Regions from separate parts of the Eubacterium sp. AB3007 genome, predicted to be linked through region 1. Evidence: predicted binding sites of a transcription regulator. Region 1 holds the regulator's gene; the other holds the start of a gene.
What was found. Region 1 encodes HrcA, which represses chaperone genes, less so after heat shock. Its sites were predicted from a motif close to TGTTAGCACTCNNNNNNNNNGAGTGCTAACA; they were not measured.
Positions count from the first base shown of each region.

Region 2: clpB (ATP-dependent chaperone ClpB) is a predicted target of HrcA. The motif match lies at 7,564-7,594, and genes of this name have one in related genera.

Region 1 is NZ_JIAD01000001.1:991,546-1,003,265, forward strand. It holds gene P156_RS12740 (polysaccharide deacetylase family protein) at 1-790, opposite strand, end outside; gene fba (class II fructose-1,6-bisphosphate aldolase) at 914-1,852, opposite strand; gene dnaJ (molecular chaperone DnaJ) at 1,955-3,121, opposite strand; gene dnaK (molecular chaperone DnaK) at 3,193-5,091, opposite strand; gene grpE (nucleotide exchange factor GrpE) at 5,118-5,702, opposite strand; gene hrcA (heat-inducible transcriptional repressor HrcA) at 5,695-6,744, opposite strand; gene P156_RS0104985 (nitroreductase family protein) at 7,158-7,895, opposite strand; gene P156_RS0104990 (DUF3842 family protein) at 7,885-8,301, opposite strand; gene larB (nickel pincer cofactor biosynthesis protein LarB) at 8,305-9,057, opposite strand; gene larE (ATP-dependent sacrificial sulfur transferase LarE) at 9,044-9,805, opposite strand; gene P156_RS0105005 (hypothetical protein) at 9,923-10,234, opposite strand; gene P156_RS0105010 (hypothetical protein) at 10,237-10,677, opposite strand; gene P156_RS0105015 (hypothetical protein) at 10,883-11,287, opposite strand; gene P156_RS0105020 (ABC transporter permease) at 11,468-11,720, shown strand, end outside.
Region 2 is NZ_JIAD01000001.1:369,013-380,732, reverse strand. It holds gene rpoN (RNA polymerase factor sigma-54) at 1-280, opposite strand, end outside; gene trmL (tRNA (uridine(34)/cytosine(34)/5-carboxymethylaminomethyluridine(34)-2'-O)-methyltransferase TrmL) at 355-825, opposite strand; gene P156_RS11155 (homoserine dehydrogenase) at 950-1,924, shown strand; gene P156_RS0101855 (SEC-C metal-binding domain-containing protein) at 1,942-2,445, shown strand; gene nth (endonuclease III) at 2,507-3,130, opposite strand; gene P156_RS0101845 (GntR family transcriptional regulator) at 3,231-3,890, shown strand; gene P156_RS0101840 (DUF1848 domain-containing protein) at 3,925-4,854, opposite strand; gene clpB (ATP-dependent chaperone ClpB) at 4,851-7,466, opposite strand; gene P156_RS0101830 (site-2 protease family protein) at 7,642-8,364, opposite strand; gene P156_RS0101825 (hypothetical protein) at 8,361-8,648, opposite strand; gene P156_RS0101820 (cobalamin biosynthesis protein CobQ) at 8,658-9,416, opposite strand; gene P156_RS0101815 (Mur ligase family protein) at 9,409-10,773, opposite strand; gene miaB (tRNA (N6-isopentenyl adenosine(37)-C2)-methylthiotransferase MiaB) at 10,770-11,720, opposite strand, start outside.

The DNA.
Region 1 (11,720 bases):
CATCCTTCACTTTCTTACGGACTACCTTAATAAGTTTTTTTGTGTTACGCTGCTCCCAGTCCCTGGTATCCAGCGTCCACATTATGTTGGGCCGTCCAATGACAGCCAGTACCTTGTCATTGTAATCTCCGTAGGGTACGCGAACCAGAGTGGTCTTGTGGCCAGTGTATTTCCTCACCTTACGGTCAGTACCGGCCAGCTGCTTGCGGATCTTCTTCTCGGAGAGTTTGGTGAGGTCCTTGTGGTTGTTGGTATGGTTGCCGTACTCAAACCCTAGTTTACTCCCTTTCCTCAGGAGTTTTCCGTTCTTCTCGTTTATGTTCTTCCCGATCTGGAAAAAGGTAGCGCGGCAACCGTTTTCCTGCAGCGCCTTCTGGATCTTCCTGGTGGTGTCGGCCTTGGGTCCATCATCAAAAGTCAGGGCAACGTGCTTCATCTTCTGGTCAAACTGCACAACATCCGCCTTGCGCACAAAGGCCTTTCCATCCTCAAGATCGATCCTGTACCATCCCTTGTAGTAGCCTTCCGGAGATAGTTTGTCACCGAACTGCACTTTCTTCAACGCCTTGCTCCCGGTATCATCCTTCTCGTAGAGATCGGCCGATGCCTTCACCACCGCCAGCTGCGCATGCTCCGGTACTGCCTCATAGTTATCGTGGGTCACTATGAGCCCTATAGCAAAAAACAGAACGAGCAACACGACAGGTCCCGCGATCTTCAGGATCCTCCTGTGCTTCTGCTTCTTCTCTCTGCGCTCTCTGCGCCTCTCTATCGAATCGTATTCAGCCATATTCATTTCCCCCTGTTAATATTGTACCACACAACAACAGAAGAACGCCACACAAAAACCGCGCCCAGGCAAGCAAATTGCTAGGCGCGGTTATCTGATCCTATCAAGCAGTCATATCCGGTCTCATGCCTTGCCGGCACAGCCCAGAACATCGATCAACTTGTGACGTACAGTCTCCTTGATGTTGGCGCGAGCCGGCTTCAGGTACTGTCTCGGGTCAAAGTGATCCGGATGCTCCGCAAAGTACTTGCGGATAGTACCTGTCATGGTCAGGCGCAGGTCAGAGTCAATATTGATCTTGCAGACAGCGGAACGGGCAGCTTCTCTCAGCTGATCCTCCGGAACGCCGATGGCTCCCGGCATGTTTCCGCCGTAAGTGTTAATCATCTGCACATACTCCTGCGGAACAGAGGATGCGCCGTGCAGAACGATGGGGAATCCCGGCAGTCTCTTCTCGCACTCGTGGAGCACGTCGAAACGCAGCTGCGGTTTGGTTCCCGGCTTGAACTTGTATGCGCCGTGGCTGGTTCCGATCGCGATGGCCAGGGAGTCACATCCGGACTTGGTCACGAACTCTTCTACTTCCTCAGGCTTTGTGTAGGAGGAATCCTCCTCAGACACGTTTACATCGTCCTCGATGCCAGCCAGAGTGCCCAACTCAGCCTCTACGACTACACCGTACTTATGCGCATACTCGACCACCTCGCGGGTGATCTCGATGTTCTCCTCGAAAGGTTTGGAGGAAGCGTCGATCATGACAGAAGTAAATCCACCGTCGATGCAGGCCTTGCAGGTCTCAAAATCCGGACCGTGATCCAGGTGCAGTGCGATCGGAATATCCGGGCACTCCTGCACCGCTGCCTCTACCAGCTTGACCAGGTAGGTGTGGTTGGCATAGGCACGGGCACCCTTGGATACCTGCAGGATCAGCGGTGCGCGCTCCTCCTGTGCTGCCTCGGTGATACCCTGTACGATCTCCATATTGTTGACGTTGAATGCTCCGATCGCATAACCGCCATTATACGCTTTCTCGAACATTTCGGTTGTGGTTACTAAAGCCATAGTTATCTACCTTCCTTCCGTATGATCCTCTCTATGCGGCCGATGCCGCCAGACTGTTTTCTGACTTTATTATACACAAATCCCGTATAATACGCAAGAGAACTAGGAGAACAGCTCCTTTACTTTCTGTGCAAAACCGGATTTCTTCTTGTAGCAGTCTGCTCCCACCTTCTCGCCCATCTCCCGGATGGCCTTCTTCTGGGAAGCGTTCAGTTTGGTAGGCACCTCCAGCTGCACCTTCACGTACAAGTCACCCATACGTCCGGTCCGTACGTTCTTAACGCCCTTTCCTTTCAGGCGGAACACTGTTCCCGGCTGTGTACCGGCCGGCACCTTGTAGCTGACCTTGCCGTCCAGGGTCGGCACGGTGATCTCATCCCCCAAGGCTGCCTGGTGGAAGCCGATGGGGATATCGATATAGAGGTTGTCCCTGTCACGCCGGAACAGTTCGTGCGGTTTGACGGAGATGACCACGTAGAAATCGCCGTTGGGTCCGCCGTTCTCTCCCGGATCTCCTTGCCCCCGAATGGGGATCACGCTGTCGTTGTCCACACCGGCCGGAATGTCCACGTTGATGGTGATGGTCTTCCTGACCTTACCGCTTCCATGGCAGTCTGGGCAAGGTGTCTCAATGATCGTGCCTTTCCCACCGCAATCCGGACACGGTGTGGTACTCTGAAACCGGCCCAACGGTGTGTTTTGGACCGTACGCACCTGGCCTGAACCACCGCACTTGGGGCAGGTCTTCTTTCTGGTGCCTTCTGCTGTCCCCTCCCCGTTGCATGTCTCGCATTTCACGTACTTGGTGATACGGATAGATTTCTTTGTTCCGAACGCTGCTTCCTCAAAACTGATGGTCAGATCCTTCTGCAGATCTCTCCCCTTCATCGGAGCATTTCGTCTGGCCGCTCCACCACCAAAGCCGCCGAAGCCGCCGAAGCCGCCTCCACCGCCAAACAGGTCGCTAAAGATATCCTCAAACCCACCGAAACCGCCAAAGCCGCCACCGAAACCGCCAGCACCGCCAAAGCCTGCGTTTGGATCTACTCCAGCGTGGCCGAACCGATCGTACTTATCTTTCTTCTCCGGATCGGACAGGATGCTGTAGGCCTCATTGACTTCCTTGAATTTCTCTTCTGCGTCCTTATCCCCCGGGTTCCGGTCAGGATGATACTTCAGCGCCATCTTGCGGAAGGCTTTCTTGATCTCTTCCTCACTGGCCCCCTTGTTCAGACCAAGGACCTCATAGTAATCTCTTTTCTCAGCCATTCCATCTTCTCCTTCTAATCACGAACAGGGCGGCCGAGGCCGCCCGTCCGTGAATCGTTGATTCTACGCTATTATTTATTATCATCATCGACGACAGTGAAGTCAGCATCTACGACATTGTCATCGTTGCCTGCAGGACCTGCCTGTCCTCCCATGTTCGGACCAGCTGCCCCTCCCATGTTCGGGCCGGCTCCTCCGGCAAATCCGCTCATGTCCGGACCTGCTCCGGCGGCTCCCTGCTGCTGATAGATCTTGGATGCCAGCGCGTGGAATTTCTCCTCCAATGCATCGGTCTTGGCCTTGATGTCATCCGGATTGTTGGCTTCCAGTGCTGCCTTCAGATCCTCCTTGGCACTCTCCAGACCGCTGCGCTCGCTCTCGTCCAGCTTACCTTCCAGGTCCTTCAGGTTCTTCTCGGTCTCATAGACCAGGGTCTCTGCCTTGTTCCGATCCTCGACCTGCTGCTTTCTCTTGGCATCCTCAGCGGCGTACTGCTCCGCTTCCTTAACCTTCTGGTTGATCTCCTCATCGGTGAGGTTGGTAGAGGAGGTGATGGTGATCGCCTGCTCCTTGCCGGTACCCAGATCCTTGGCGCTTACGTTTACGATGCCGTTCGCGTCGATGTCGAAGGTTACCTCGATCTGAGGGATCCCACGCGGAGCCGGTGCGATACCGGTGAGCTGGAAACGTCCCAGAGTGATGTTCCCTGCTGCCATCTCTCTCTCACCCTGCATGACATGAATGTCTACAGCGGTCTGATTATCAGCCGCGGTGGAGAAGATCTGGCTCTTCTTGGTAGGAATGGTGGTGTTTCTCTCGATGAGTTTGGTAGCCACACCGCCCAGTGTCTCGATGGACAGGGACAGCGGAGTAACGTCCAGCAGCAGCACGTCGTTGACCTCACCGGTCAGCACGCCGGCCTGGATCGCAGCACCGACAGCCACACACTCATCCGGGTTGATCCCCTTGAACGGATCCTTGCCGGTCACTCTCTTGACAGCATCCTGTACCGCCGGGATTCTGGTGGATCCACCAACCAGGATGACCTTGGCGATATCACTGTTGGACACACCTGCATCTGCCATAGCCTTCTGCATCGGCTCGATGGTGCGGTTCACCAGATCTGCTGTCAGCTGATCAAACTTGGCTCTTGTCAAATCCATGTTCAGGTGCAGCGGGCCGGCATCCGTCACGGTGATGAAAGGCAGATTGATGTTGGTGGTCTGTGCACTGGACAGTTCCTTCTTGGCCTTCTCAGCGCCTTCCTTCAGTCTCTGCAGTGCCATATTGTCATTTCTAAGGTCAACGCCGTTCTCCTTGGCAAAACTGTCCGCCATGAAGTTCATGATGGCGTTGTCGAAATCGTCTCCTCCCAGATGGGTATCTCCGTTGGTAGCCAGTACCTCGAACACACCGTCACCCAGTTCCAGGATGGATACATCGAAAGTGCCGCCGCCCAAGTCATAGACCAGGATCTTCTGGCTGCCCTCTTCCTTATCCAGGCCATAGGCCAGAGAAGCCGCTGTCGGCTCGTTGATGATTCTCTTCACATCAAGACCGGCGATCTTTCCGGCATCCTTCGTAGCCTGCTTCTGGGAGTCAGAGAAGTAAGCCGGTACAGTGATGACTGCCTCGGTGACCTTTTCTCCCAGATAACTCTCTGCATCTGCTTTCAGCTTGCTCAGGATCATTGCGGAGATATCCTGCGGGGTGTATTTCTTCCCATCGATCTCAACAGTGTAATCCTCTCCCATGTGGCGCTTGATAGAAGCGATGGTTCTCTGCGGATTGGTGACAGCCTGCCTCTTGGCAGTCTCTCCCACCAGCCTCTCACCACTTTTGGCGAATCCCACCACTGACGGAGTGGTTCTGTTTCCTTCTGCGTTGTTGATAACGGTCGGCTCTCCGCCTTCCAGTACTGCGACGCAGCTGTTGGTTGTTCCTAAGTCTATTCCGATTACTTTAGCCATAATTTGCTCTCCTTTCGTCGTCTGTCCTAATTATTGACCATGACCATAGATGGTCTGATTACTTTACCATTTAGTGTGTATCCCTTTTGCATGACGTTCGTGACCTTTCCACTCTCGTAGTTCGAATCGTCTGTCGTCATTACTGCGTTGTGGAAGTTGGGATCAAAATCCTCTCCCAGCGCCTTTATTTCCTCCAGCCCGGACTTGCTCAGCACATCCGTTAGCTGCTTGAAGATCATATTCATTCCTTCTGCATAGCCTGCATCTTCACCCTCGTGCTCCAGCGCTCTCTCAAAATTGTCAAGCACCTCCAGAAGCTGTGTCACCAGTTTCTCGTTGGCATACGCATAGATATCGCTTTTCTCGTTCTCTACTCTTCTCTTGTAGTTCTGGAAATCAGCCATGAGACGCATGTATCGCTCGCTCTCTTCCTCCTGGGAAGTCTCCTGCTGTTCCGTTGCCTCATCTTCAGGTTCCGGTTCTGCGCCTGCGTTGATATCTTCCTCAGCCTGTGCGCTTTCTGAATCCTGCGCTTCCTGATCAGTCTGCGGGTCTTCGATTTCGATCTCCACGCCCTGCTCTTGATCCATTACTCTTTCTTCGTTAGCCATCGTCGTTTTCTTCACCACCTCTTAGCATAAATGTGTTACTCAGATTCTCGGTAAGATATTCCACTATGGAAGTGATCTCTCCGTACTTCATTCTCGTCGGCCCGATCACTCCGATCTTACCAACCATCTGCCCGTCAACATGATACGTTGCCGTGATCAGCGAGCAGTCTTTCATATCGTCATCAGCATTCTCTGCGCCGATGGTCACGATCATTCCATCACCCCGGTTCATGAGCTTTTGCATGAGTTTCTCCCGCTTGTCGAACAGCGAGATAAAACTCCGCGCTCTATCCAGATCCATATACTCCGGGATATCAAATATATTGGAAAGGCCATCCATATACAGGTTCACGTTCAGCATGTCGGAAAGTGTCCGCATAAAGTTCGGCATGATGCTGTCCGCCAGTGCGTTCATGGCCTCGATGTCTGTGTTGAAATCATCGATGATGTTGCCCGTCAGCACATCGGAGATCGTTCTCCCCTTGTAGTTATAGGTGATGTTCTTGGCCAGGATCTGCAACTGTTCCTCCGTATACGGCACGTTCATGTGAAGCACCGTGTTGGAGATCTTGCCACTCTCTGCCACGATCATCAGCACTACGCTGTCCTGATCCACCGGGAGCAGGTTGACATACTTCAGCTTGTCCTCCTGCTTGCTGGGCGTCACCGCAAAGGATGCCAGATTGGTGATCTCCGACAGAAGCGCTGCCGCATGCTGCATGGTCTTGTCGAACTCAGCGATGTCTGCCTTCAGGGTCTCTGCAATGATCTGCTTCGCCTCCGGAGTGGGCTCTACCCGCCCCATCATGCTGTTGACATAGAGCCTGTAAGCCTTGTCGGAAGGGACTCTACCCGCCGAGGTATGGGGATGCGTCAAGTACCCCATTTCCTCCAGGTCGCTCATCTCATTTCGAATGGTCGCGGGACTTATGCTCATATCCAGTCTCTTGGACAAAGTCCTGGACCCCACCGGTTCTGCCGATCTCACATAATCCTGAATGATGGCCTGTAGAATCTTCAGTTTTCTTTCTGTTAATTCCATTGCCTTCTCCTTGTTAGCACTCACCTATACGGAGTGCTAATTACTATATATAATGTACTACTCTCTCGGCAGGATGTCAACACTATTTTCATAGTTTTTCTTGTAAATTTGGTGAGCGAATGTGGTGATCTTGTGACAAAGCAAACAGCCGGCGTTTCCGCCGGCTGCATGCTAGATGAACTATTGAAATTGAATGGACATTTATATCTATGTCACAAAAGAGGAATCGGTCAGAGATACTGCACCATGTGGTTGGAGTGGTCTTTCGACCGCGAACTCAGTTAAATTTATCTAACAAAACATTATTGATTCAGGCCGCTTCCGCGGCCTTGGTTAAGTACCTCTAACCACCATTATAATGCCATAAGTTGAGTCTCCTGTCAACCCCTATTCTAAAAAAAATCTACTCTCTCCTACTTGTTCCAGAGCTGTCTCCCCGACCCGATCTCAAAATGACAGATGACGATTCCCTTGTCCACTTTACAGAAGGGACCGAATCCGGCCTTTACCTTCACGGTCTCCCCTTCCAGGTAAAACCGGAACTTCTGCTGATTGATGGCAGTGGGAGCCATCAGTGCCGCCTGTACGCCCCGACGGAACCAGTCAGGCGCCGGGCGATCTGTCTGGCTCACATCCTCAAATTTTTTGGAACGGCGCCGGCTACCCTGATCTGCCCCGTGTCCCACGGTGATCACGGCCACCAGTTTCTCTCCTGGCCCGATGTCATACGCCCTGTCCACCTTGGTGTAGGTCCCTCCTACCCAGCAGGTGTTCAGTTCCAGTTGTTGCGCCAGCAGTACCAGCTTCTCTCCGTAATACCCGCAGCGCTCGTCCAGATCCCGAGACTTGGGACCGATCATCGTAATGTAATCCTGCACCCCCTGGAATCTTCCGTATTTCGCCTTAAACGTGCTGAACGCCTTGGGCTCGTTGGTGATAAGCTGCATGTGCAGCCCGCCCTCCTCGTTGTAGCGGGTGATGGCCTCCTGCAGTTCCTGAAATTGAGAACGGCTCAGAGGCTCCTCTGTATACTTACGAACAGAATGCCGATATTCGATGGCCTCCATCAGTGACATACGTTCAGGCATCCCTTCCACTTCACCGGTCTGTCTCTGGAGCAGAGCGGCATCCTTGCTTTTTCTACCGAACATTGTCACACTCCTCTCTTATCTTGGTGATGACGTCCGACACCAGATCGGAAACCGGCTGGCGGTCTACCCCAGCCACCAGGTTATCGCACATATTCATCGGGATGAGGATGCGCTTCGCAGGGCTTTGTGCCACCGCAAGCGCCATGGCCGGCGTCACCTCGCCCATGAGAGAGTCTGCGATGACGATCCCAAGAGGACCGATGATATAATCCGCACGACGACAAGCCACGATTGCCGGGTTCTCCCCGGTGGCCCCCTCGCTGGCACCTGCCTTCAGCATGGTCGCGGTGGCCACGCTGTTGGTCCCAACGACCTTGATCTCCGCGGCGGGGAACGCATCGCGTACTGCACCCACCACTTCTCTTCCAAGTCTTCCGCCCTGTCCGTCTATCACTACGATCTGCATCCGCTATCCCTCCATATGGTTGATCATGCTGGCCAGATAGCCAGCTCCAAAGCCGTTGTCGATATTCACCACGCTGACCCCGCTGGCGCAGGAGTTCAGCATGGCAAGCAGCGCTGTCACTCCGCCAAAGGCCGTCCCGTACCCCACACTGGTGGGCACAGCGATCACCGGACAATCCGCCAGACCGCCAACCACACTGGCAAGGGCGCCTTCCATGCCGGCGATGGCGATGATGACCCTGGCGTTCATGATGTCATCTGTATGATTAAGCAGACGATGGATCCCCGCTACTCCTGCATCGTAGACCCGATGCACTTCGTTTCCGAGCGTCTCCGCAGTGATCGCCGCCTCTTCCGCCACCGGAATATCGCTGGTCCCCGCTGTCATCACCAGTATATATCCCGGAGCATCCACCGGGATCATCTTCCCGATAACGGCTGCCCGGGCATCCTCAAAATACTGAAAAGGGATGTCTTTGCGAAAGTACTCCGCCGCCTCCTGGCTCATGCGTGTCACCAGGATGGTTTCCTGTCCATCCTCCCAGAGCGCATGGGCGATCCGATCGATCTGCTCCGGTGTCTTTCCGGCCCCATAGATGATCTCTCCGATCCCCTGGCGCAGTCCCCGATGAGTATCCAGCTTGGCGATGTCGATGTCCCGGATGGGATCCATCCGCAAGTCGTTGATGGCTTCGTTCACCGAGAGCTTTCCGGATGCTACCTTCTCCAGAAGCTCCCTGGTCTCATTTCTCGTCATAGGCTACCCTTCCTTTCAGGTCCAGGACCACCTCTCCAAAGTAGGGGGTGATCCCTTCGATGATCTCCTGTCTGATTGCAAGCACCTTCTCCATCTCCGCCTCCGGCACCTGGATCAGCCCCGTCTCTCCCCGCTTGCGCACGCGGAAATCCCGCAGCCCGTGCTCCCGGAGCACGTCCTCGGCACGCTCCACTCTGGCCAGCGCATCCTCTGTGATGGTCTCCCCGGTGGGGATCCTGGTCGCCAGACAGGCGTAACTCGGCTTGTTCCAGGTGAACAGGCCAGCTGCTTTCGATCGTTCTCTCACTTCTCGCTTGGTGATGCCACAGAGAGCGAGTGGCGAAAGCACCTTCATTTCGGACAAAGCCTTCATCCCCGGCCTGTCCTCCGCAGGATCGGAGGCATTGGTGCCATCCAGGATGGTGGTATAGCCATCCTCCCGAGCCGCCCGGCAGATGGCGCCAAAGATCTGCCGCTTACAATGGTAGCATCGATCCTGTGGATTGGAGGCCACCTCCGGATGAGACAGGATGTCGTGCTCCAGCACCGTGACCTCTGCTCCGATCTGTGCCGCCAGTTCCATGGCATCCTCATACTCGAACTGAGGCTGAAAGGCGGTCTTCATGTAGTACGCGCGAACATCGGAGCCATACTGGATCGCCGCCCACAGCAGGTAGGACGAGTCCACGCCGCCGGAAAACCCAAGCGCAACCTTGTTGTTCTGCTGAAAAAAATCCTGCAGTGTCATTCAGATTTCTCCTTGCATTTGAAAATACAATATAAGTATACCCGAAAATCACCAAAATGCCAACATAGAAAAACCGGCTTCGGCGTTGTGCCGAAGCCGGACAATTCCAAGCGTATATTATGCTTTTGTGGAGGTTTTCCGGGAAACCAGTCTCGACATGACGCCTTTTGGATCATTTGCCAGCAGTACCACCAGCCATCCCATCAGGCCGATCATGACGATCACGATCCCCAGAAGTGCATCATCTACAGACAGATCGAAGAATCCTTCGCCCTCTGCAACACAGAAAATGGCATCTCCCAACCACATCAGGGACGCGCCCCAGAACATCAGCGCCAGTGTCCCCAGCTTATAAGTGAAATCCGGTGCCTTCGCATACCACACGATAGTGGAGATGATGGCCGCGAAAGTAGTGATGATGAGACACATAACTACCTCCTTTCTTCGGCCAGGGCATTGCTCCGCTTGCACAAAGCATCCGCCACCAGAGTCATAACGAACCAGACAGCTGTTACGATGATCGCCATGGTCACACCCACGGTACTCATCTCATGAAGCATCTCCGCTGTGTCTGCCGCGTTATTCATCGCCGTCAGGAACGGTGGCCAGGGAACCACCTCCCCATGCCAGACGTGTTCAAACAGAAGCAGGAAAGCCCCGCCCCACAGCAGGTTGGTCAGCCAGCCGATCTTGCGGCTCCATGGGATCCTGTTCTCCCCCTGTTCCGCCACTTCTGCGGCATCCCCCTCGTAGACCTTTCCCGGGTCTGCGGGTCCTGCAGCCTGAAGTCCTAACTGCTCTTTCTTCTTGATCTGGCGGTTCACCACTGTCAGAACAACTGCCTCAACGGTAGGCACTAAAAAACAAGCCATAATCATCCTCCTTAACCTTGCACGTATTACAATATACCAACCAATCACCTTCTGGTGACAAATATCACGTGCAATGACACGATATAACGAATGGTATCTTCTAATACCTGCAAGCCTTCCTGGCTTGTTTACTCAACTATTATACAATGGATCGGGGGATGTTGTCAATAAATGCATCCTGCAGCATCCCCGTCTCCTGCGATCCTTACTTCGACTTCCTCCAGGCCTTGCGATATGCCTCCAGGTGCTTCGGATCGGAGTCACGGCGCTTCATCTGATCCATGTACATCTTCTCTGTCATACCCATCTTCTTGTAGAAGCTGAGAAGCTCGTTCTGCTTATGCCGGAAATAGAAAAATACACCGACAACTACCGCAACCCCTACGAGCAGACAGGGGATCAGCCCCGCCCATTTGAAATTGATAAACAGCAGGACGCAGGCGATGACCCAGAGGATGCCGGCACAGATGGCGATGATCCTGAACTTCTTCGGATCCATGGTCTTCGGCTGCTTGATCCCCTCCTGGTTCATGTAGTGCTTCTGCATGTTTCTCTGATATCCGCCAGACTGACGGTTGTAACCCATGTTTCTGTTTTTTCCTTTGCTCATTATCGTTTCCTCCCAATATACTATACTACATATTTTATACCCGGATTGTCAATACAGAAAAACGAGACCTTGCAACTAACCCGTTTCCTATGATATAATAGCGAAAGCCACGAAGGCGTTTTGTGCTCAGAAGAGCGCATACCATCTTCCGTGGTTTTTATTTTTTGCAAAAGGAAAGATATGAACCAAACACAGAAGAAAACCGAATATATTCTCCGAAAGACCGGGCAGATGCTCCTGGTGCTGTTCCTTCTTTCTGTGATCGTGTTCACGCTGGCAAGGCTTTGTCCCGGCGACCCTCTGCGGGCCTACTACGGTGACGGACTGGACCGGATGAACGAACAACAGAAGGAACTGGCCAGGGACAAGCTGGGACTGAACGACTCCTTCCCTGTGCAGTACGCCCGTTGGGCGGGAGAACTGGTCCACGGGG
Region 2 (11,720 bases), 620 kb from region 1:
AGGATCGTCTCTCTTCCGATGGACTCTCCCAGAGACGGTCTCTGCGATCATCGTAGTCGTCCTCCGCAAGATGGTCTCCGAGCTCCAATGCAACCAACTGCTCCTCCCTATCGCGCCGGTTGTCGTCCTCCTCCAAAACAGGATTCTCAATGAGTTCGTCATTCACATACTCGTAGAGGTCCAACGTGTTTAGTTGAAGGATCTTGATGGCCTGTACCATCTCCGGTGTCATAGAGAGTTGCTGTTTCTGTTTGATTGTCAGTTCGTAACCCAATCTCATCCGAACATGCTCCTCCACCGATTCCAATAGTCTTCTGAAAAATTATATCACATATCCACAATGAAATAAACCCGTCATTTCAGCCCGGGAAATCCAACCTGGCGCAACGCTTCAAACAGAATGATGTTGGCAGAGTTGGCCAGATTCAAAGAACGCAGGCGGGTATTGCTGCTCATCGGGATGCGGATCACCTGGTCCCTTCTGGCTTCGATCAGATCTCTGGGAAGTCCTCTGGTCTCCCGTCCGAACAGGAACATGTCCTCATCCATATATTGCTGCTGCGTATAGTAGTGTCCGCCTTTCGTACTGGCCAAAAACATGCGCCTGTCTCTATACTCGTTCAGAAACGCCTCCAGGCTCTCGTGTACGTGAAGATCCACGTACGGCCAGTAATCCAGACCTGCCCGGCGGACGGCTTTGTCCGAGATGGAAAAGCCAAGCGGTTCTACCAGGTGGAGAACGCTATTGGTAGCTGCGCAGGTTCTGGCGATGTTCCCCGTGTTCGGTGGGATCTCCGGTTCCACAAAGACGATATGAAATGCCATAGATAACTCCTTTCTAAACACCATGATACTGCATTTTCGGACAAAATCCAATACCTCCAGTGTATTGTATTTTCCTTGTCCGTATGGTAAGATAAATGCATGTTACGTAAAAGGAGATAGGAATATGAAGAAATACAGAATCGGCATACTCGGCCTTGGCAATGTCGGTCGGGGCACCTACGATGTAATGACAGATAACGCCGATCTCATCAAGCAGAGACTCGGCGCTGACTACGAGATCGTACGCGCGCTGGAGATAAACCCACAGGCGATCGAGCGGACTGGTATCGACCCTGCCAAGGTCACCGACAACGCAGATGATATTATCAAGGCAGAGGACATCGACATCGTGGTGGAATCTCTGGGGGGGATCGAGCCCTCTACGACCTGGATGCTCACCGCCATGGAACACGGAAAGAGTGTCGTCACGCCCAACAAGGCAGCAGTAGCTGCCAACTTCCAGAAGCTAATGGCGACCAGCAAGGAGAACGACGTTCTCTTCCGGTTTGAGGCCTGTGTTGGCGGCGGGATCCCCTGCCTGACCTCTATCCTTGAACCCCTGTCCGGAAACGATTTTCTTCAGGTCAGCGGTATCCTCAACGGGACCACCAACTACATCCTCAGCAAGATGTATGACGAGGGGCTGGACTACGATGTGATCCTGAAGGACGCCCAGGAGAAAGGCTTCGCGGAGGCCGACCCCACTGCCGATGTGGAAGGGATCGACTGTGCCAACAAGCTTTCCATTCTGATTTCCCTTTGCTTTGGCAAGTACATTCCGCCTATGGATATCCCGAGAACGGGAATCACAGGCGTGGATAAGGCGCAGATCGAGGCGGCCCGTGCTGCTGGCAACAAGATCAAACTCCTCTCCTATGCATCTCTGGATGAGAACGGCGAGGTAGACTGCTACGTCAAGCCGGTGGAACTGCCCCTTTCGCACCCCCTGTCCGGTGTGAACAACGAATACAACGCCATTTACATAACAGGAAATATGGTCGACGATGTCATGCTCTATGGCAAGGGTGCAGGTCCGCACCCCACAGGCAGTGCCATTGCCGGCGACATCATCAGTATCATGCGTGAATATAATAGATAATAACGGAGGAATTTGACATGAGTTTATATCAGGATTGGAAAGACTTGCTGGAGAACCAGACAGACGAGACCCTGGAGGCGTTCTGGGGAGAATACAGCGACGCAGAGATGAAGATCTACACCCACCTGCTGAAACATAAGGACGAACATCTGACAGGCAAATTGAGCGAATTGGCCGGTAAGTTCGAATGCCGCCCGGTGATCTTCATGGGCTTCCTGGACGGCGTAGAAACCAGCCTGGCAGAGGGATGCTCCCTCGACCTGGAGGCTTTGTCCGAGGATAGCGATGTGGATGTAGCAGTCGACTACCAGAAACTCTACCTGAACATGTGGAAAGCCGATGCCCCCCACCTCTACACCCTGGAAGCATGGGATAATGTGATCCCCCAGAAGGAACGTGAGAAGATCGGCCGTGACTACAAGAAGTCCAAGGTTTATCACGCACCCAAGAAACCCGGCAGAAATGACCCGTGTCCCTGTGGCAGCGGCAAGAAATACAAGAACTGCTGCGGAAAGAACTAGAATAATCCAAAAAACAATTATGGTAGGGGCTATCCCCTACCATTTTTTTGTTTACTTTCGCTCAAAGGTTTTTCTCACACAGTTCCCGGAGCACACACCGCTCACAATCTGGCTTCCGCGCACTGCAGCAGTTCCGACCGTGAAAGATAATGGTGTGGTGCGCTTCCGTCCAGCGATCCTCCGGAAGCACCTCCATCAATGCCTTCTCCGTCTTCAGCACATCCTTCTCGTGAACCAGTCCGATCCGGTTGCTGACGCGCTGCACGTGCGTGTCCACGGCGATCCTCTGGGCGCCAAACGCCTCTGCCTGGACTACATTCGCTGTCTTGCGGCCAACACCTGGCAGCGACATCAGTTCCTCCCTGCCCCGGGGCACTTCCCCGTCGAACTCCAGCACAAGTTTCTGTGCCATGGCAACGATATTTCGCGACTTGTTCTTGTAGAGTCCAAGCCGTTTGATGTACTCCGCCACATCCTCAGGCGTGGCCTGAGCCAGCGCCTCAGCATTCGGATAAGCCTGGAACAAAGCCGGGGTCACCTGGTTCACGCTTTTATCGGTTGTCTGTGCAGAGAGCGCAACCGCCACCAACAGCTGAAAGGGATCCATGTGATCCAGTGCACATCCCGCTTCCGGGTATTCTTCTCTAAGAAGATCCAATATCTCAATTACTGTATCCTTGTCCATAATAGTCACCTGTTCTCATTATACACATCCAGCTACGTCTTGACAAGGTGAAAGGAATCCCATAGAATAATTGTATACAATCATCAGGGAGAAAGCGATCATGTCCATTATTCAATATCTCGAATCCGACCATCCGACCAATCTGCCGCTATCCAGCGAAATATTTGTGAAACTCCGGGAAGACATCCTCACCGGCAAGCTTTCCAGTGGAGACAAACTGACAGAATCCAGAATATGCAAGGAATACGGACTGTCCCGCACACCGGTCAGAGAAGCCTTCCGGCAATTGGAAGCAGACGGCCTCATCGAAAACATTCCCAACCGGGGTGCTTTTGTGGTCGGACTCAGCAAGCAGGATATCCACGATCTCAAGATCCTCCGCGCCCAGAGCGAGATTCAGGCGGTTCGCTGGGCCGTCGAACGAATCACAGAAGAAGAACTGGAGGAACTCCAGGAAACCTTTGAATTCATGGAGTTCTACACCATGAAAAACGATATTCCCAAGATGTTGAACATCAATACCGCCTTTCATCAGATCATCTACAATGCCACCCACAACCACATGCTGACCCAGCAGTTGATCTCTTACCAGATGTACCTTCGTCACTGCGACCCCAGCAATTATTTTGCTCCGGGCTATCTGCGAGAAGTCCTTTCCGAGCACAGGGAGATCTTTGAAGCGTTGGAGACTGGAGACCCCGATGCCGGCGCTGAGGCCATGCGCACCCATCTACAGAATGCAGAGCACCGAAAGTTTTGATGCTGGATATCCCCCTAACAGGGGATCCCTCTTATCAGATCGGAAACACCAACTGGCTGTCGATCCAGCTCTCCTGTCTGGCATCCTTCACCTGGTCTTCCGGCATCTGATCTCCCACCAGCATCGGGCTGTCGGGATCATGGAGGGCTGCATTCTGAAGTACCGTTCTCCTGTCATAATTCGCATAGCAGTATCTACAGAAATGCCGACAGGTGTTATACGCTCCGATGTCATTGCCCATCAGACAATCACACCCGGGACGCACCAGATTCTGCGCCGGTGCACAGAGACGAACGCCGGAGGCCTTTTCCAGGACCTCCTTTGTCATACAACCAGAGACGTCCACCCCGTAGGGCGCCAGTTCCGTCCCCTCAAAGCAACTTCGCACCACCATTCCATTTTGCTTTCCAATCTCAGCAAAAGCCTCTCCGATCCTTTGCCGATCCTCTTTGCAGACGGGTTTCCCCTGAGGGAAGTTTCTTTTTGTCTTCTCATAAAGATCCAGAAAACTGATGACCACCTGCCCTGTGCTTCCACGAAGCTTCTCTGCCATCTCCCGAAACGCTTCCAGATGGTATTGCAGACTGTATTTCTCTGTGAGCAGGATGGGGTCATAGCGCCAGCTGACAGCCTCCGGACCAACGACCTCCGAAAGTCGACAAAAGTCCTCCATCACCTGGGATCTGTCAGGAACGTTTTTCTCGATGTCTTTCCCATATGGCGTTATGGTGACAAACCAGAACTGCCTGTAACTGGACAGTTCGTCCATATGAGGCAGCATGGGTGCAGGATTCTTGGTGCAGAAGATGAGAAGATCCACAACAGACGGATCCAGTCGATACCTGGTCACATGCGTCGGGTCATAGGGATTGCGAACAAGGACAAAGCCTTCTTGCAGCCGGTTTAAAAACCACCGGCTGTAGAAGGCTGGAATGTCTGTACGTTGTCCTGTATTGATGATCATGCGATCACCGGATCCCCAGAAGCGGCGACCTTCACATCCAATCCGTCCGTTCCCTTATCTACGATCACGCTACATCCCTCGTAGATCTGCCCTTCGATGATCCTGCGGGCAAGTTCTGTTTCCAGGGTGCTCTGCAGGTACCGTTTCACCGGCCGGGCGCCGTAATTTGGATCGTAAGCCTGATCTGCCACATACTCCTTGGCGGCCTCAGTCAATGACAGGGTAATGTCGCGGCCGGAAAGTCTACGGGCCACATCTGATACAGACAGGTCGATGATGCTGACGATCTGCTCCTTTGTGAGCGGACTGAAGACCACCACGTCATCCACACGGTTCAGGAACTCCGGCTTGAAGTAATTCCTGAGCTGCTTTTCCACGCTATCCTTCACTTCCTCGGAGATCGTCCCATCCTCTCGGATGTTATCGATCAGATCGGCACTGCCGATGTTGGAGGTCATGATGATCACTGTGTTCTTGAAGTCCACTGTCCGTCCCTGGTTGTCCGTCAGTCGTCCATCATCCAACAACTGCAGCAGGATGTTGAACACGTCCGGATGCGCCTTCTCGATCTCATCGAACAGGATCACACTGTAAGGCCGACGCCGCACAGCTTCTGTCAACTGACCGCCCTCATCATATCCAACATATCCCGGAGGCGCGCCCACCAGTCTGGACACGGCGTGCTTCTCCATGTACTCCGACATGTCGATACGGATCATATTCTTCTCTGTATCGAACAAAGCTTCCGACAGCGTCTTGGCAAGTTCAGTCTTTCCGACACCTGTGGGTCCCAGGAATATGAAAGAACCAATTGGCCGGTTTTCGTTTTTCAGTCCGGCCCGTGCCCGCAGGATGGCCTCCGATACGATCTTCACGCCCTCATCCTGGCCGATGACACGACGATGCAGGATCTCTGGCAGCTTCAGCAACTTGTCTCTCTCTGTTTCAACCAGCTTAGCCACAGGGATGTTGGTCCATGCAGAAATGACCTCTGCGATTTCCTCCTCGTTGACTTCTTCCTGGAGCAGCCTCTTCTCCTTGGCGGTCTCCGACTTCTCTTTCTCCTCTGCCAGTTTTTTCTCCAGCGCAGGGATGGTTCCGTTCTGCAGTTCGGCCATGCGGCCCAGATCATAGTTGCGTTCCGCCTCTTCCAGAGAACGTCTGGCATCCTCGATCTGTTGTTTGATCTCCTTCACCTTGGAGATGGCCTGTTTCTCTTCCTCCCACTGCGCACGCATGACAGAATTCTCATCATTCAACTCTGCCAGTTCCTTCTCCAGCGCTTCCAACCGTGCCTGCGAAGCCTTGTCATCTTCCTTGGCCAGCGAAGTCTTCTCGATCTCAAGCTGCATGATCTTCCGGCTGATCTCATCAAGCTCGGCCGGCATACTGTCGATCTCTGTCCGAATCCTGGCTGCCGCCTCGTCCATCAGGTCGATGGCTTTGTCGGGCAGAAACCGGTCGGTGATGTAGCGATCCGACAGCGTTGCACAGGCTACCAGCGCACCGTCAGTAATACGGACGCCGTGATAGACCTCAAACTTTTCCTTAAGGCCGCGGAGAATAGAGATCGTATCCTCCACTGAGGGCTGATCCACCAATACCCGCTGGAACCGGCGCTCCAGTGCCGCATCCTTCTCGATGTACTTCCTGTATTCGTCCAGGGTGGTGGCTCCGATGCAGTGAAGCTCCCCTCTGGCAAGTTTCGGTTTCAAGAGGTTGCCGGCATCCATGGATCCTTCCGTCCTGCCAGCACCCACGATATTGTGGAGCTCATCGATGAACAGGATGATTCGTCCATCAGACTTGTCGATCTCGTTCAACACCGCCTTCAAACGCTCCTCGAACTCTCCCCGGAACTTTGCCCCCGCTATAAGAGCACCCATGTCTAAGGCAAATATCGTCTTATCCTTCAGGTTCTCGGGTACATCTCCCTTCAGGATACGCTGGGCCAATCCTTCTACAACGGCGGTTTTACCTACACCAGGCTCGCCGATGAGCACCGGATTGTTCTTGGTCCTTCTTGACAGGATCCGAATAGCATGGCGGATCTCTTCGTCACGGCCAATCACCGGGTCCAGCTTGCCGTCCCTGGCCATCTCCACCAGGTCGCGGCCGTATTTCTCCAGTGCCTCATAGTTCTCTTCCGGATTCTGACTGGTAACCCTCTGATTTCCTCTCACCTTGGACAAAGCCTCCAGGAACCGATTCCTGTCGATCCCATACTTGCCGAAGATCGTCGCAGAAGGTGTCCTCTTCTCATTCAAAAGCGCCAGATACAGGTGCTCCACGCTGACGTAGTCATCCTTAAACTGGTCCGCCTCCTTCTCTGCCTGAATAAAGAGCTCACTAAGCCGTCTGGACGCATATACGTTTCCGGCCGCTCCAGACACCTTCGGCAATTTCTGCATCTCTGCTTCCAGATCTGCGATCACAAGCGAAGGCTCGACTCCCATATACTTCACAAGTTTCGGGATCAAACCATCCTTCTGCATCATCAGCGCCAGGTGCAGATGCTCTCCTGACAGTTCCTGATGACCCTCAGACAAAGCCATATTCTGGCTGTCCATAATCGCATTCTGTGCGTTCTGTGTGTATCTTTCTGCGTTCATTGCTCCACCTCCCCTTTTGAGATTTCTGTATATCCATTGTTTCTTTAACTACCTTATGCAATCATTGTAAACCATGAAATACAAAAAGTAAAGAACTTTTTAGCACTCGACATAAAAGAGTGCTAACAATATCGCATAAAAAAACACGACTCTTATTATGAGCCGTGTGATGAGTCTACATTCCTGACAACAGAATGTTCGTCAAAAGACTCCAGGCGCCGTTCACCAACGGAGTCAGGATCATATCCGTCACATTCAACAGGATCAGTGCCAGAAGAATGAATATGCCATACTGATAGATGGTGCTGTACCAACTGAACCGGCGCAGATCGAAGATCTCTGTCAGGATCCCGAATCCGTCCAATGGCGGAACCGGAATCAGGTTGAACACCATAAGCACCAGATTGATGAATACCACGTTTCTGATGATCTCCAGCACGATGCCACCCACCGACGAAACTGCAAAAGTCGGTGTCAGCGAAAACAGCAGCCGGATCACTAACATGAACAAGATAGCGATCAACAGGTTCATGACCACCCCCGCAAGGGAAACCATGAATTCGTCACGCCGCCTGTGTTTGTAGTATCTGGGATCGATCTCTACCGGGATTCCCCAGCCGAATCCTGCAAAAAACAGGCACAGGAAACCGATGGGATCGATGTGAGCCATTGGGTTCAGTGTAAGTCTGCCCTGCTGCTTAGGTGTCGGGTCTCCCAACTTGTAAGATACGATACCATGGGCAAACTCGTGAAATGAAAGACCGATGATAATACCAGGAAGCAGTAACAGTTCCTGATAGATCCACTGCGGAAAGTTCGAGAAACTGCCATCCAATACGTTCAGGATCACCATCGCCCCGATGACAATGGCGATAGGCATCAGACTGTTTCTGCTCATAGAGTCTCCTTGGACGCAGCAAGTGCATCCAGAGAATCATGGCACTCATCGATGGTCCGCTTGTGTGCGTCGATCCGTTCCAGGATCCCTTTCTCTTCCTCGCCGGGTTCTGCACCCTCCTCCTGCAGTTGATTGAGATAGATCTCCCCAAGTTTCTGCAGTTCTCCGCGAACCGCCTTCTGCTCTGAACGGATCTTCTGCTTAAGTTTGCTCGATTCCATGAAGTCGCTTGCCGCATCGGATGTAGAACGAATACTTTCCTGCAATAACTCGAATAATGCCATATGTTCCCCCTATTTACAGTTCTTCAGTTTGGTTTCCTTGGTCAGGATGAACTCCTTCTTGGTCAGGAAGGAATCCATCTCCAGTTTCGGATCGAAGTGGAAATCCAGATCATCGATGCCTTTCTTCTTGGCTGCTACCCGAATGATCTGCTGGGTCAGCCAGGGGTTGCACACCAGCATAGGTCCCAGGGTATTGGTAAAGATGGAATTCCATTTGATGATTCCCTCTGTGCGATCCTTTCCAAGATTACCGTATCCATAGAGCAGATGTCCAAAGGGTTTTTCGTTGCCAATGTCCAGGTTGCCCATGCGGATCTGATTTCCTATGATCTCCATTTCCGCATCATTATATACACACTTGAAATAGATGTCGTCTCCGTAGACATCCTCCTTCTCTCCGTAGATCGCTCGGAGAAGGCCCAGCCCATACATCTCAGAACCATCTGCCCTCAGCACCTGATGGCAGAAGAGACCAATGGAGGTGCCGGTCACGATCAACGGATGTCCACCGGATACAAATCCGGTCAGCTTATCCTTATAGGGTGTCAGCCAGTCCACCACATCCTGGAAACAGGCAATCTCTCCCGGCGCACAGAACAGAACGTCATAGTTGGCAGGTTCAAACCCTTCCGTAGAAAAGTCGATCTTCTCCACCACAGGAGACAGCCCTGCCAGCTGTGCAAATCTGGCCAACGCCAGCAAATTCCCCCGTTCACCGTGAAGGAACAGGGTGTCTGGGAACAGCCATCCAATCTTGAAATCACTCATATACTGCACCTTCTTCCTTCAGGAATTTCTCCATATGTTCATAGGTGTGAAGCCATGTTATCAGGTAAATATTGTCAGTCTCTGCTTCTTCGATTTCCTGGAAGATCGTATGGATATCTTCTGTGTCGGCGATGGTGATCAACGTCGGATCAACTCCCTCGTAGATTAATCGATTGGCGGTATCGTAGCATACCCGCTCCGAGAAACAGAAGTACTTCTCTACATCTCCCTGCACTAGTTTTGACAGATCACAGTCAAAAGCATAGAAGGAATTAGCATAATGCGGAATCATGTCCACCAGCGGACACAGACCGAGTGCGATCATTTTTCTGTTCGGATCTGCGGCCATCACATTGATACTGGTCTGAAGTGTCTCCGGATTTTCCTGCTTGATACGCATATATTTGATAGTCTTTCCCTTGTAATGCATGATCTCAAACCGGCCGCCCACGTTCTTGAAGCTGGCGAAGGCTCTTGATGCATCTGCAGGTGCAATGCCACCCAGTTCCTGGGCTACCGCAATAGCTGCCGCATAATTGTAGAGCATATATGGCGTGTCATAGGGCATTGGGAAGCTCTCTCCACAGGCGACAAAGCTTCGTTCCCCGAAGTTCACATCCGTGAGCTCATAATCTGCGTGTTCAATACTGGAAAGCCCACAGTTGTCACAGTGGAACCTGCCGATACCGTCTGTGTTATAGTAATCAAAGGAGATCTTGTGGTGGCACCTCGGACATGGCATGGTCACGTAACTGTCGTTCTTGGTAAATGCTTCACTGTGCTGCGCAACACCATATGTGACCACTTCATTTGCCAGATCCGCAAAGGACATGGTCCTGGGCTCTTCGTTGTTCAGGAAAAGCTTGGTGTATTCCCCGCCAAAGGCTTTCCTGACCTTGCGGTAGATGAAATCCGGATCTCCGTTTCTCTGCACCTGATCTTTCTGCAGGTTCGTGATCAGAATATTGGCTGCGGGGATCTGCTTCCTGATCAATGGCATGTAGCGCTCATCTGTCTCAAAGATATAGTAATCTGCGCTGAGCCGCCCGGTCAGACTGCAGGCTTTTATCAACGCGGTCGCTACACCGTAGATCAGATTGGCACCTTCCAGATTGGATACTACGGTCTTCCCGTTTTCACGGAAGATATGGTTGATCAGGTTGTTTGTCGTGGATTTGCCATTGGTACCCGTGATAAACAACACCTTTCCCGGGTCGATTCCCTTGAAATGCAACAGCATGAAGGGATCCACCCTCATGGCTTTCTGACCGGCCAGGTTGGAACCTCTGCTCGGGTCGATCCGCCCGATCAGCCAATTTAGAAACTTACCCAGCCAGAGTGCAATCAAAAATTTCATCTCTGTTCCTGCCTCTCTATCAGTTTTCCTTCCAGACTGAAGGTCTTTCCTCTTGTGATCTCCACATCGACAAACTTTCCTGTGAGCGATGGATCCCCAGCAAAATTCACAAGTTTAAACCCGTCTGTTCGTCCAGCCAACGTGTTGCTGTCACGTTTGCTGGGGCCTTCTACCAGAACACGTTCGATCCTGCCCTCGTACTTTGCGTTCTTCTCTGCACTGATTCTGTCAACCATAGATACAAGACGATTGAACCGTTCGTGTTTGACATCCTCTGGGATCTGCTCCTCATAGGAGGCCGCCGGAGTACCCTTCCGAATCGAATACAGGAAGGTAAAAGCAGAATCGTACCGGACTTCCTCCACCATTCTCAGTGTATCCTGGAATTGCTCCTCGGTCTCTCCCGGAAATCCCACGATGATATCTGTAGAGATGGTGATCTCCGGCACCGCCTCTCGCAGTTTGCGTACGATCTCCAGATAACTCTCTCTGGTATAGTGACGGTTCATCCTCTGCATGATCTCCGTGCTTCCGGATTGCACCGGAAGATGGATGTTCTTACAGAGTTTGTCACAGGTACGGAACACCTCGATCAGTTCATCTGACAGATCCTTCGGGTGGGAAGTCATGAAACGTATCCGCTCGACACCTTCGATCTCGGCGATCTGCCGGATGAGATGAGCGAAAGAGACTTTGTTCCCTGCCTGATCCTCCCCGCGATAGGAGTTCACATTCTGCCCCAGGAGCATAACCTCTCGAACACCGTCTTCCGCAAGACCACGGATCTCCTGAAGTATGTCCTCCGGTCTCCGGCTTCGCTCCCGTCCTCTGGTATAGGGGACGATGCAATAGGTGCAGAAGTTGTTGCAGCCGTACATGATGTTCACCAACGCTTTGCATTGGTACAGACGGCTAGCCGGCAGGCCTTCCACCATCTCTTCTGCCTG